2 regions of the Pantoea sp. nfd-35 genome follow, and region 2 is predicted to be linked to the other one. Evidence: predicted binding sites of a transcription regulator. Region 2 holds the regulator's gene; the other holds the start of a gene.
What was found. The regulator sigma-54, encoded in region 2, starts transcription at its own class of promoters, with help from an activator protein. The targets are predictions, from matches to a motif close to GTTGGCACANNTTTCGCTNT.
Positions count from the first base shown of each region.

Region 1: a site for sigma-54 is predicted at 5,635-5,654, ahead of P9J57_RS02305 (gamma carbonic anhydrase family protein). Genes of this name have one in related genera too.

Region 1 is NZ_CP122403.1:473,746-481,076, forward strand. Features, by position in the region: gene fmt (methionyl-tRNA formyltransferase) at 1-392, opposite strand, end outside; gene def (peptide deformylase) at 413-925, opposite strand; gene dprA (DNA-protecting protein DprA) at 1,043-2,167, shown strand; gene smg (DUF494 family protein Smg) at 2,139-2,612, shown strand; gene P9J57_RS02285 (DNA topoisomerase family protein) at 2,635-3,180, shown strand; gene tsaC (L-threonylcarbamoyladenylate synthase type 1 TsaC) at 3,190-3,762, shown strand; gene aroE (shikimate dehydrogenase) at 3,766-4,584, shown strand; gene P9J57_RS02300 (DUF1488 family protein) at 4,581-4,838, shown strand; gene P9J57_RS02305 (gamma carbonic anhydrase family protein) at 4,793-5,359, opposite strand; rRNA gene P9J57_RS02310 (16S ribosomal RNA) at 5,851-7,331, shown strand, end outside.
Region 2 is NZ_CP122403.1:4,007,744-4,015,074, forward strand. Features, by position in the region: gene P9J57_RS18580 (calcium/sodium antiporter) at 1-14, shown strand, start outside; gene kdsD (arabinose-5-phosphate isomerase KdsD) at 31-1,017, shown strand; gene kdsC (3-deoxy-manno-octulosonate-8-phosphatase KdsC) at 1,031-1,597, shown strand; gene lptC (LPS export ABC transporter periplasmic protein LptC) at 1,594-2,175, shown strand; gene lptA (lipopolysaccharide ABC transporter substrate-binding protein LptA) at 2,144-2,698, shown strand; gene lptB (LPS export ABC transporter ATP-binding protein) at 2,704-3,429, shown strand; gene rpoN (RNA polymerase factor sigma-54) at 3,478-4,914, shown strand; gene hpf (ribosome hibernation promoting factor) at 4,936-5,223, shown strand; gene ptsN (PTS IIA-like nitrogen regulatory protein PtsN) at 5,376-5,855, shown strand; gene rapZ (RNase adapter RapZ) at 5,905-6,759, shown strand; gene npr (PTS phosphocarrier protein NPr) at 6,756-7,028, shown strand; gene mtgA (monofunctional biosynthetic peptidoglycan transglycosylase) at 7,031-7,331, opposite strand, start outside.

The DNA.
Region 1 (7,331 bases), 880 kb from region 2:
CCCGCCCAGAGTGCGCGCTGAATAGGCGCGGCGCCACGCCAGCGTGGTAACAGGGAACCGTGCACGTTGATACAACCCAAACGGGGCATCTCAAGCACGGTTTTTGGCAGGATGAGCCCATAAGCGACGACAACCATGACGTCAGCCTGTAAGTCTGCAACCAACTGTTGGTTTTCGGCCGGGCGCAGGGATTGGGGTTGAAATACCGGAATGTTGTGAGCCTGGGCCAATGACTTGACCGGGCTGGCGGTCAACTTATTGCCGCGACCTGCAGGACGATCCGGCTGGGTGAAGACGCCGACAATCTGATGCTCAGAAGCAAGCAGCGCGTCAAGATGACGCGCTGCAAAGTCTGGCGTGCCAGCAAAGATAATTTTAAGCGGAGCAGACACGTTTATCCCTTATTCCGATCTCAGGAAGCCTGAGCATTTTGACGCGCCAGCTTTTCTAACTTTGTTTTAATGCGCTGACGCTTTAAAGGCGAAAGATAATCGATGAACAGCTTACCATCGAGATGGTCGATTTCGTGCTGGATGCAGATAGCCAGAAGATCACCGGTTTCAAGTTCGAAGCTTTTACCCTCGCGGTCCAGTGCACGGACTTTTACCCGCTCGGCACGAGGCACAAAGGCACGTTGCTCAGGAATAGACAGGCAACCTTCTTCGATACCCGTTTCGCCGCTCTTTTCCAGCAGCTCAGGATTGATTAAGACCAGGCGTTCGTCGCGGTTTTCAGAGACATCAATCACAATGATGCGCTGATGAATATCCACCTGCGTCGCGGCAAGGCCGATACCTTCTTCGGAATACATGGTTTCGAACATATCATCGACGATACGCTGAACGTCCGCGTTAACTTCTTTAACAGGCGCGGCAATTTTGCGCAGGCGCTCGTCAGGGAAATGTAATACCTGTAAAACTGACATAAATATCCAGATATAAATTCTAAAAGGGAAAGATTACTTCCTCATATTGTAGACTTTTTACTACCCGATTGACAGCATTCTGCGGAGGGACGCGATGCTTGTCAGAGGGCTTTGAAGATGAGAAAACGGGAGCAATTACTGCGGCTGGGCACTATACCGGGCTTAACCGGCAGGCGTTGGTTAAAGGCGGCACAGCAACTGTCTGAAGGCAAAGATGTTGACGATGTGTTGACCCAGAATGGATTAGAGGTTTCACAGCGCCACCATTACCATCATCTCTCCCCGGGTTGGCTGAAAACGGTAAACAAGTGGCTGTCGCAAAGCCCGTTACATCATTTGATTACCGCCCTTGATCCGCTTTATCCCGCTCAGCTCACTGAAATCAGCTGTTTTCCTCCTTTGCTGTATGTAAAGGGCGATCCTTCCGTTCTGGGTACATCGCAGCTGGCGGTGGTGGGCAGCCGCCAGTGCTCTCACTCCGGTCGTTACTGGTGTGACGTGTTCACACAGGCGTTGTCGCTCAGTGGCTTCACCATCACCAGCGGCCTGGCTCTCGGTATTGATGGTGTTGCACATCGTGCTGCGCTGAACGTGAGGGGGAAAACCGTTGCGGTACTGGGCAGCGGACTGGCCCACCTCTATCCCAGGAGGCATGTTGCGCTGGCTCAGGAAATTGTCGAGCAGGGGGGCGCGGTGATATCCGAGTTTCCGCTTGATGCACTTCCTCTGGCACACCGGTTTCCACGCAGAAACCGGATTATCAGCGGATTAAGCCAGGGCGTGTTAGTCATTGAAGCGTCATTAAAGAGTGGTTCATTAGTCACAGCCCGTTACGCATTAGAGCAAAATCGCGCTGTTTATGCCTTGCCTGGAGCATTGGGCAACAGCGGCAGTGAGGGAACAAACTGGTTGATTCAGCAGGGAGCAATGCTGGTGGCACATCCTAATAACATCATTGAAGATTTACGCGCTATGCTTAACTGGTTACCTGTTACACAATCAGACGAAATTTATTCTGATGCCAGTGACGATGCTCCATTGCCATTTGCCGAGCTGTTGGCTAACGTAGGTGATGAGGTTACACCTGTTGACGTTGTCGCTGAACGTGCCGGCCAACCTGTGCCAGTTATTACAGCTCAGTTGCTGGAACTGGAGTTAGCAGGATGGATCGCAGCTGTACCCGGCGGCTATGTCCGATTGAGGAGGGCATGCCATGTTCGACGTACTCATGTACTTGTTTGAGACCTATATCCACAACGAAGCAGAAATGGGTGTTGATCAGGACAGATTGACAGATGACTTGACGGATGCCGGTTTTCATCGCGAAGACATTTATAACGCGTTGAACTGGTTAGAAAAGTTGGCAGACTACCAGGAAGGTCTGGTCGCACCAATTTTACTGGCAAATGATCCGCTCTCCATGCGCATCTATACAGATGAAGAGAGCAAGCGTTTAGATGCCGAAAGCCGCGGTTTCCTGCTCTTCCTGGAACAAATTCAGGTATTGAGCCTTGAAACACGAGAAATGGTCATTGAACGTGTCATGGCGCTTGATACTCTTGATTTCGATCTTGAGGATCTTAAATGGGTGGTGTTGATGGTGCTTTTTAACATCCCAGGATGTGAAAATGCCTACCAACAAATGGAAGAACTGTTATTCGACGTCAACGAAGGTATGCTGCATTAAATTTCACTGATGCATTATCGTTATGAGTAAAACCGCACTCTTCACTGTGCGTAAACAGGATCCCTGCCCCGCTTGCGGGGCAGAACTTGTTATACGTTCAGGAAAACACGGCCCTTTTTTGGGCTGTGCAAACTACCCTGCCTGCGATTACATTCGGCCCTTGGGCAACCAGGCCGACGGGCACGTTGTGAAAGTTCTGGAAGGTCACGCCTGCCCGCAATGTGGCGCAGATAAAGTATTACGCCAGGGCCGTTTTGGTATGTTCATTGGCTGTAGCCATTATCCAGAATGTGATTACACAGAAACGATCGATAAACCTGATGAGACGACTCTCGATTGCCCGCAGTGTCAGCAGGGTAAACTGGTACAGCGGCGATCGCGCTTTGGTAAAACGTTTCATTCCTGTGATCGCTATCCAGCCTGCCAGTTTGCCGTCAACCTGACACCCGTGGCCGGGCGTTGTCCGCATTGTGAATTTCCACTTTTAGTTGAAAAAAAGACCACGCAAGGCACCCGGCTTTTTTGCGCCAGTAAACGTTGTGGCAAAGCTATCATTGAAGAGACGTAAGACATCATCATGCAAAATCAACCAGTTTCCGGCTCACTCCAGGATTGTGTGAACCATCTGAAGCAACATGCAGTCATTGCTTACCCTACAGAAGCGGTATTCGGCCTGGGCTGCGATCCTGATAATGAATCGGCCGTCATGGCGCTGTTGGCGTTGAAACGGCGGCCCGTGGAAAAAGGATTGATTCTGATAGCGGCCGATTATGGCCAGCTCATGCCCTACGTTTCCGATCACGTGTTAACGGCGATGCAGCGTGAACGTATGTTTGCCTGCTGGCCCGGCCCGGTGACCTTTGTCGTGCCTGCGGCACCGCATACGCCGCGTTGGTTAACCGGACAATTCGATTCTCTGGCTATTCGCGTCAGCGATCATCCTGACGTTCAGGCGTTGTGCCGGGCGTTTGGCAAGCCTCTGGTGTCAACCAGTGCGAATCTTTCAGGGCAGCCGCCCTGTCGCACAGTAGATGAAGTCAAACGGCAGTTTGGTCCGGCGTTCCCCGTGCTCAACGGGAACACGGGAGGCAGGTTAAATCCCTCCGAGATCCGCGACGTCATCAGCGGCAACCAGATACGGCAGGGTTAGCAGATGACACATTTTGCCGTTTTTGGTCACCCAATAAGCCACAGTAAGTCGCCGCAAATCCATCAGGCTTTTGCCAGACAAACGGGGATCACCCTTCAATATGATCGTATTGAAGCGCCTGTGGATAGTTTCCCCGAGGCGGTTACGACGTTTTTTGCCCAAGGCGGAGCGGGCGCAAATATCACGTTACCTTTCAAGCAGCAGGCCTGGGAATATGCCGATCAACTGACCGAGCGGGCTTCTACCTCGGGGGCGGTTAACACGTTGAAAAAGTGCCCGGACGGACAGATTCTTGGCGACAATACGGACGGCATTGGTTTAGTCAGCGATCTTCAGCGTCTGTCGATGATCAAACCAGGCGATCGTGTCTTACTGATGGGGGCTGGTGGGGCAGCACGTGGCGTTATCCTGCCTCTGCTTTCTCTGGGAACGACGATTACGCTAGTCAACCGCACGGCTGCGAGTGCCCAAAGCATGGCAAAGGCGTTCGGACAGTATGGGGCGGTGAGTGCATGTTCATTTAATGCGCTGAGTGGTAAACAATTTGATTTACTGATTAACGCGACATCGAGTGGCATTAATGGCGATGTGCCGCCATTACCCTCATCATTAATCCATGCTGATTTACACTGCTATGACATGTTTTATCAGAACGGATTAACCGCTTTTCTGCGCTGGTGCCAACAACAGGGTTCATCGCATCTTGCGGATGGATTAGGCATGCTGGTGGGGCAAGCCGCGCATGCATTTCATTTATGGCATGGCATCATGCCGGAAATTGCGCCGGTGATCGCGTCATTGAAAGCGGAGCTGTCGTCGTGAATCAGGCTATCCAGTTTCCAGATCGTGAAACGCTGGATACGACATTAATGGCTGTCTGTTTCCCTGTTTTGGTCAATGGCATGGGGCTAACCTGTGCCATCAGTGTGACGGCTTTACACCAACAATTCGGGGAAGGGGATGCGATGGCACTGTTTCGTGACCATCGCTGGGATTTGGAAGATCAGGCGGAGGACTGTATCCGTAACGATCAGGTCGATAATGAAGGATGGATCTGGCTGTCGCCGGCCAGGTAGTCGTTCTTCCAACTGACATAGTTGCTGGCAGAGTAGAGCAATCCTGCTATTTCTTTTTCATTCAGCGGTCGGATCTGTTTGACCGGACTGCCTACATAAAGATAACCACTTTCCAGCCGCTTACCGGGAGGAACCAGGCTCCCGGCACCAATCAGAACGTCATCCTCAACAATCACGCCATCCAGCACAATTGACCCCATTCCAACCAGTACGCGATTGCCAATAGTACAACCGTGCAGCATGGCTTTATGTCCGACAGTAACATCCTCACCGATCACCAGTGGGAAACCTGCAGGATTAGCATCAGACTTATGGGTAACATGCAGCACGCTACCATCCTGAATATTGGTGCGGGCGCCGATGCGAACCTGGTTCACATCACCACGAATAGCCACCAGAGGCCAGATACCGACATCGTCTTCCATGATTACGTCACCCGCCACAACGCTGGTGGGATCAACCATGACGCGCAGACCCAACTGCGGGAAGAGATGTTTATAAGGACGTAACGCTACAGTCATTGTGCTCTCCTTTACTGTGTTTACCGGCAGCCTGATGCGATTGTGACCAACTGGCAAGGGGATTTTGCGCCGGATCGTTGGTGATCTAATCAATGTGAATGTTTTCTCGGCAGTCAGTAAAAAGATCCAAAAAAAGGGTTGTGCAATTAAATCGGATCCCTATAATGCGCCTCCATCGACACGGCACAACGGCTTACGGAATGCGGTGTTGAGAGGGTCAGGCAACTGAGCCGCCGGAGAAAAACTTCTGAAAAAGAGGTTGACTCTGAAGGAGGAAAGCGTAATATACGCCACCTCGCGACAGACGGTTAACCCGCTGTTCGCACTGCTCTTTAACAATTTATCAGACAATCTGTGTGGGCACTCGCAGGATTGATATCAGCGTCTCCGGACGTAAAAAATATCAAAGCCTCACGAGTGAACACATAATGAAATTCATTATGACGTTTTACAGATGAGCACCGCTGGACTTGTTTCAGCAAATCAAACTTAAATTGAAGAGTTTGATCATGGCTCAGATTGAACGCTGGCGGCAGGCCTAACACATGCAAGTCGGACGGTAGCACAGAGGAGCTTGCTCCTCGGGTGACGAGTGGCGGACGGGTGAGTAATGTCTGGGGATCTGCCCGATAGAGGGGGATAACCACTGGAAACGGTGGCTAATACCGCATAACGTCGCAAGACCAAAGAGGGGGACCTTCGGGCCTCTCACTATCGGATGAACCCAGATGGGATTAGCTAGTAGGCGGGGTAACGGCCCACCTAGGCGACGATCCCTAGCTGGTCTGAGAGGATGACCAGCCACACTGGAACTGAGACACGGTCCAGACTCCTACGGGAGGCAGCAGTGGGGAATATTGCACAATGGGCGCAAGCCTGATGCAGCCATGCCGCGTGTATGAAGAAGGCCTTCGGGTTGTAAAGTACTTTCAGCGGGGAGGAAGGCGATAAGGTTAATAACCTTGTCGATTGACGTTACCCGCAGAAGAAGCACCGGCTAACTCCGTGCCAGCAGCCGCGGTAATACGGAGGGTGCAAGCGTTAATCGGAATTACTGGGCGTAAAGCGCACGCAGGCGGTCTGTTAAGTCAGATGTGAAATCCCCGGGCTTAACCTGGGAACTGCATTTGAAACTGGCAGGCTTGAGTCTCGTAGAGGGGGGTAGAATTCCAGGTGTAGCGGTGAAATGCGTAGAGATCTGGAGGAATACCGGTGGCGAAGGCGGCCCCCTGGACGAAGACTGACGCTCAGGTGCGAAAGCGTGGGGTGCAAACAGGATTAGATACCCTGGTAGTCCACGCCGTAAACGATGTCGACTTGGAGGTTGTTCCCTTGAGGAGTGGCTTCCGGAGCTAACGCGTTAAGTCGACCGCCTGGGGAGTACGGCCGCAAGGTTAAAACTCAAATGAATTGACGGGGGCCCGCACAAGCGGTGGAGCATGTGGTTTAATTCGATGCAACGCGAAGAACCTTACCTACTCTTGACATCCAGAGAACTTAGCAGAGATGCTTTGGTGCCTTCGGGAACTCTGAGACAGGTGCTGCATGGCTGTCGTCAGCTCGTGTTGTGAAATGTTGGGTTAAGTCCCGCAACGAGCGCAACCCTTATCCTTTGTTGCCAGCGATTCGGTCGGGAACTCAAAGGAGACTGCCGGTGATAAACCGGAGGAAGGTGGGGATGACGTCAAGTCATCATGGCCCTTACGAGTAGGGCTACACACGTGCTACAATGGCGCATACAAAGAGAAGCGACCTCGCGAGAGCAAGCGGACCTCATAAAGTGCGTCGTAGTCCGGATCGGAGTCTGCAACTCGACTCCGTGAAGTCGGAATCGCTAGTAATCGTGGATCAGAATGCCACGGTGAATACGTTCCCGGGCCTTGTACACACCGCCCGTCACACCATGGGAGTGGGTTGCAAAAGAAGTAGGTAGCTTAACCTTCGGGAGGGCGCTTACCACTTTGTGATTCAT
Region 2 (7,331 bases):
TTATGGACGGCTAACAAGGACAGATTCGCCATGTCATATCAGCAACCAACGGTAAATTTTGATTTTCAGAAAGCCGGTAAAACGGTATTACGCATCGAGCGCGAAGGCCTGGAGCAGCTTGATCAATATATTAATGAGGCTTTCGCCGACGCCTGCGCACTGATTTATGCCTGTCAGGGAAAAGTGGTGGTCATGGGGATGGGCAAGTCGGGCCATATCGGGAAAAAAATGGCGGCCACCTTTGCCAGCACCGGCACGCCGGCGTTCTTTGTGCATCCCGCTGAAGCCAGCCATGGCGATCTTGGCATGGTAGGTAAAGACGATGTCGTCATCGCGATATCTAACAGTGGCGAATCCAGTGAGATTTTGGCGCTGATACCGGTAATGAAACGCCAAAAGATTCCGTTGATCTGTATGACAAGCCGTCCTGAAAGCGCCATGGCCCGCGCCGCAGATATCCACCTGTGCGTGAAAGTCCCACAGGAGGCCTGTCCGCTCGGCCTGGCCCCCACCACCAGCACAACCGCAACGCTGGTCATGGGCGATGCGCTGGCCGTTTCCCTGCTGGAAGCCCGCGGCTTTACGCCAGAAGACTTTGCCTTGTCCCATCCGGGCGGTGCGCTGGGCCGGAAGCTGCTGCTACACGTCAGCGACATTATGCACAGCGGGGATGAACTCCCGCACGTCACTCGCGATGCTTCCCTGCGTGATGCCCTGCTGGAAATTACCCGTAAAAATCTCGGCCTGACGGTTATCGTGGACGATCTGATGAAGATCGAGGGCATCTTTACCGATGGTGACCTGCGCCGCATCTTTGATATGGGCATTGATTTTCAACACGCCACTATCGCTGAAGTCATGACCCGGGGTGGCATTCGCGTGCGGCCTAACGTGCTGGCGGTGGATGCGCTGAATTTGATGCAAACCAAAAACATTACTTCCCTGCTGGTGGCCGATGACGACCGTCTGTTGGGTGTGGTACATATGCATGACATGCTGCGCGCTGGCGTAGTGTAAACAGGAAGACATAATGCAGTCGGAAAATGCCACTTTAGAAACGTGCTACGGCCCGGTCAGTTCAGATGTCATGACGCGCGCCAGTAAAATTCGCCTGCTGATCTGCGACGTTGACGGTGTGATGTCGGATGGCCTGATTTATATGGGGAACAGCGGCGAAGAGCTGAAAACCTTTAACGTGCGCGATGGCTATGGCGTTCGCTGCCTGCTGACCTCTGACGTCGAAGTGGCTATTATTACCGGCCGCACGGCCAAATTACTGGAAGACCGCTGTAAAACGCTCGGGATTCGCCACCTTTATCAGGGGCAATCAGATAAGCTTTTGGCCTATGGTGAACTTCTGGATACACTGTCGCTCTCTGACGATCAGGTCGCCTATATTGGCGACGATCTGATTGACTGGCCAGTGATGGCGAAAGTCGGGCTAAGCGTGGCTGTCGCCGATGCCCATCCATTGCTATTGACGCGCGCGAACTACGTTACCCGTATTGCCGGTGGGCGCGGCGCGGTGCGGGAGCTGTGCGATCTCATCTTAATGGCGCAAAATAAATTCGAGGATGCCAAAGGGCAATCAGTATGAGTAAAAGCAGGCGTTGGATAACGTTGGGTCTGGCCTTGATTGCGCTGGTGCTTATTGGCTGGAATTTCACTAACCGGGATGGCGACAACAGCGCGCCGGTAGCGAATAATGATCAAACGCCAACCTACACTAGTGCCAATTCGCATACCGTAGTCTACAACCCGCAAGGCGGGCTGGCTTATAAGCTGATATCGGACAAAGTCACCTATTACGAAGACAGCGGAATAAGCTGGTTTGATAATCCGGTGATGACTACCTATGACGAAAATAAAATGCCGACCTGGACGGTACGTTCAGATAAAGCAAAGCTTACCAAAGATCGTATGCTGTATCTGTACGGCCATGTTGAGCTGAATGCTCTGGCTCCAGATTCTGAGCTTGAGAGAATTAAAACGGATAACGCTCAGGTCAATCTTGTCACGCAGGACGTCGCCTCTGACGACCAGGTGACGTTATATGGCCGCAGTTTTAACTCTACCGGTATGAAAATGCGCGGTAATTTACGGACAAAGAACGCCGAGTTAATCGAAAAGGTCAAAACTTCTTATGAAATTCAAAATGAACAAAAACCGCATTAAGTTTTTACTGGCCAGTATGCTGCTTGCAACCAGCCTGCCTGCTCTGGCGCTGACCGGTGACTCGGACAAACCCGTCAATATCGACTCTGAGAATCAGTCTCTGGATCTGCAAGGCAATGTCGCGACCTTCACCGGTAATGTTATTGTCACCCAGGGATCGATCAAAATTACTGCGGATAAAGTGGTGGTCACGCGTCCGGGCGGTGACAGTAAAAAAACCATCGTTGATGCTTACGGTAACCCTGCCACCTTTTACCAGATGCAGGACAACGGCAAACCGGTTCAGGGTCATGCGTCCAAACTGCATTATGAGCTTGCCAATGACTTTGTTGAGCTGACCGGCAACGCCTACATTGAGCAACTGGACAGCAACATCAAAGGCGACCGCATCACCTATCTGGTAAAAGAGCAAAAAATGCAGGCTTACAGCCAGGGCCAGAGCAAGCGCGTAACGACCGTGCTGGTGCCGTCGCAGTTGCAGGATAAGCCCGCGTCAACCAACAGCGAAAAAAAGAGTAACTGATCACTATGGCCACATTAATCGCAGAAAACCTGGCAAAGGCTTATAAAGGCCGCCGCGTGGTTGAAGACGTCAGCCTGCAGGTAAAGTCCGGTGAAATCGTCGGGCTGTTGGGTCCAAACGGTGCGGGTAAAACGACCACCTTTTACATGGTGGTGGGCATTGTTCCGCGCGATGCGGGACGCATCATTATTGATGACGAAGATATCAGCATCCTGCCGCTTCATGCGCGTGCGCGCCGCGGCATTGGCTATCTGCCGCAGGAAGCCTCAATCTTTCGTCGCCTGAGCGTTTACGACAACCTGATGGCGGTCCTGCAAATTCGTGATGACTTAACCGAAGAGCAGCGACAGGATCGGGCTAACGAGCTAATGGAAGAGTTTCACATTGCTCATCTGCGCGACAATATGGGGCAATCGCTGTCGGGTGGTGAGCGCCGTCGCGTAGAAATTGCGCGTGCGCTGGCAGCGAATCCGAAATTTATCCTGCTGGATGAACCCTTTGCCGGGGTCGACCCGATTTCCGTTATCGACATCAAAAAAATCATTGAACACCTGCGTGACAGTGGCCTTGGTGTTCTCATCACCGACCACAACGTGCGTGAAACGCTGGCGGTCTGTGAACGCGCCTATATCGTCAGTCAGGGAAACCTGATTGCGCACGGTACGCCGAATGAAGTCCTTGCAGATGAGCAAGTTAAACGGGTTTATTTGGGTGAAGAGTTCAGACTCTGATAAGGTGTCGTTAATACTGATGTTTACCCGGGAATATCCATCCTGTCTATGAAGCAAGGTTTGCAACTCAGGCTCAGCCAACAACTGGCGATGACCCCACAACTGCAGCAGGCGATACGTCTGCTGCAGCTCTCTACGCTCGAACTCCAGCAAGAGTTACAGCTGGCGCTGGAAAGCAATCCCCTGCTTGAGCAAACCGATCTGCACGATGAAATAGACGCGAAAGAGTATCAGGAAGGCGAAGCGGGACTGGATACCCGAGAAGCGCTGGAACAAAAGGACATGCCTGAAGAGCTGCCGCTTGACGCCACGTGGGACGAGATTTACACCGCAGGCACGCCTTCAGGAACCGGCACCGATTATCAGGATGACGAGCTGCCGATTTATCAGGGCGAAACCACACAGTCACTGCAGGACTATCTTATGTGGCAGGTCGAGTTAACGCCCTTCAGCGATAACGACCGTGCCATTGCGACCTCTATCGTCGATGCCATTGATGACACCGGTTATCTTACCGTTTCACTTGAAGAGATTCTCGACAGTATCGGTAACGACGAGCTGGAAATCGACGAAGTCGAAGCCGTGTTAAAGCGCGTTCAGCGTTTCGATCCTGTCGGCGTCGGCGCGCGTGATTTGCGCGACTGCCTGCTGGTGCAGCTGTCGCAGTATGCACCTGAAACGCCGATGCTGGCGGAAGCAAAATTGATCGTCAGCAGCCATCTCGATTTGCTGGCGAACCACGATTTCCGCAGCCTGATGCGCGTAACGCGTCTGAAAGAAGACGTACTGAAAGAGGCGATGCTGCTGATTCAGTCGCTCGATCCGCGCCCGGGTCAGTCGATTAACACCGGTGAACCCGAATACGTGATTCCCGATGTGCTGGTACGTAAAGTGACGACGCGCTGGACGGTCGAGCTGAATACCGACAGCCTGCCCAGGTTGAAGATCAACCAGCAATATGCCGCCATGGGCGGAGCCGGACGCAACGACAGCGACAGTCAGTTTATCCGCAGTAATTTGCAGGAAGCCCGCTGGCTGATTAAAAGTCTTGAAAGCCGTAACGAGACATTGTTAAAAGTCTCCCGCTGTATTGTGGAACAGCAGCAGGCCTTTTTTGACCAGGGTGAAGAGTTTATGCGTCCTATGGTGCTGGCCGATATTGCCCAGGCGGTGGACATGCATGAATCGACGATTTCCCGCGTGACCACGCAAAAATACCTTCACAGCCCACGAGGCATTTTTGAACTGAAGTATTTTTTCTCCAGTCATGTTAATACTGAAGGTGGCGGAGAAGCGTCATCTACCGCTATTCGTGCGCTGGTGAAAAAATTAATCTCGGCGGAAAACCCCGCCAAGCCCTTGAGTGACAGTAAACTGACCTCCATGTTATCTGATCAAGGGATAATAGTGGCACGTCGAACCGTCGCTAAGTACCGCGAGTCTTTGTCCATACCGCCTTCAAATCAGCGTAAACAGCTGGTTTGACAGAAATGAGAAGGAAGACCTATGCAGCTGAACCTTACCGGGCAAAATGTTGAAATCACCGAACCCCTGCGTGAGTTCGTGACAACGAAATTTGCCAAACTGGAACATTACTTTGATCATATCAATCAGGTGTATGTTGTCCTGAAAGTTGAGAAGGTGACGCAGATTGCTGATGCAACCCTGCACGTCAACGGTGGCGAGCTGCACGCCACATCTGAAGCGGAAGATATGTATGCGGCAATTGACGGATTGATTGACAAGTTGACCCGTCAACTGACCAAATATAAAGACAAGCTAAAAAAACACTAACCTTCACGCTGGCAGGCGCGCCCGGCGCGCAAAGCTGAAAGGATGGGGCGGATTAACCGCCCCGTTTTGTCATCTGTGCCAGCGCCATTATTCCGCGACGTGATGTTTACGTACCGGGTTGATGGCTATGTGAACTCGCAAGTGAAACGACAATGAACAATGATTTAACACTGGAACTGAGCACGGTGCTTTCGCCAGACTGCACCCGCAGTAGCGTACACTGCCAAAGCAAAAAACGGGCGCTGGAGATTATCAGCGAACTGGCCGCTAAGCAGCTCAACCTGCCGCATCAAACGCTGTTTGAAGCGATCCTAACCCGTGAGCGCATGGGGAGCACCGGTATCGGTAACGGTATCGCGATCCCTCACGGCAAGCTGGAGGAAGATACTTTACGGGCCGTAGGCGTCTTTATCAGCCTGGAGCAACCCATCGCTTTTGATGCCGTGGATAACCAGCCTGTCGATCTGCTTTTTGCGCTACTGGTGCCGGCTGACCAGTGTAAAACCCATTTACATACGCTGTCGTTAGTGGCAAAACGACTGGCGGATAAAACGGTTTGCCGTCGCCTGCGTGCCGCGCAGAGCGATGAAGAACTGTATGCGATTATTACCGAAGCACAAACAGAGCAATAAAGCGCGTGATTTACCGGCGTAAGCCGGCTTTAAAACGGGAGAGAAGGTCATGGTGCTGATGATCGTCAGCGGTCGGTCAGGCTCGGGAAAGTCAGTGGCGCTTCGCGCGCTGGAAGACATGGGTTTTTACTGCGTTGATAACCTGCCAGTGGTGCTGTTGCCTCAACTGGCTGAATCACTGGTCGAGCGCAATATCTCTGCGGCCGTGAGTATTGACGTACGCAATATGCCCGAATCTCCTGAGATTTTTGAGACGGCGCTCAGCAGTTTGCCTTCAGCATTCTCACCGCAGTTGCTGTTTCTTGATGCCGATCGCAACACGTTGATCCGCCGTTACAGTGATACGCGCCGTCTGCATCCCTTATCCAGCAAGAATCTGTCGCTGGAAAGCGCGATTGACGAAGAGAGCGACCTGCTTGAGCCGCTGCGTTCCCGTGCCGATCTGATTATTGATACTTCAGAGATGTCGGTACACGAACTGGCGGAGATGCTGCGTACCCGCTTGCTGGGTAAACGTGAGCGTGAGCTGACAATGGTGTTCGAATCGTTTGGCTTCAAGCACGGCATTCCTATTGATGCAGATTACGTTTTCGACGTGCGCTTTTTGCCTAACCCGCACTGGGATCCCAAATTACGTCCCATGACCGGTCTGGACAGGCCCGTGGCCGCGTTCCTCGATCGCCATACTGAAGTCCATAACTTCATATATCAGACGCGTAGCTATCTGGAACTCTGGTTGCCGATGCTGGAAACCAACAACCGTAGCTATCTTACCGTGGCGATTGGCTGTACTGGCGGCAAACATCGCTCCGTGTATATTGCCGAACAGCTGGCTGACTATTTCCGCTCGCGGGGTAAAAATGTACAGTCTCGTCATCGCACGCTGGAAAAACGTAAATCATGACCGTTAAGCAAACCGTGGAAATCAGAAATAAGCTCGGCATGCATGCACGTCCTGCTATGAAGCTGTTTGAACTGGTGCAGAGTTTCGATGCCGAAGTGCTGTTGCGTAACGAGAGCGGAACAGAGGCCGAAGCCAGCAGCGTTATCGCGTTGCTGATGCTGGATTCGGCCAAAGGCGGTCATATTGAGATCGAAGCCAGCGGTCCACAGGAAACGGAAGCCCTGGCTGCCGTCATTGAACTGTTTGAAGCCGGATTCGACGAAGACTAACGTCAGTTCAGGTGATTGCGCTGCAGGAAGCCTTCGCCACCCAGCTGACGCATCTGGCGCAGGATCCACTGCTGGCGTTGACGGACATAGCCTGAAGGTGCATCTGCGCGGAAGCGCAGCGGATTAGGCAAGACAGCAGCCAGCAGCGCCGCTTCGGACAGGGTTAATCGGCTGGCAGGTTTATGAAAGAAGCGGCGTGAAGCCGCCTCTACCCCGAACGTGCCTTTGCCAAACTCCGCGATATTCAGATAAACCGTCAGGATCCTCCGTTTGGTCCATACGGTTTCCAGCCCGACGGTTAAT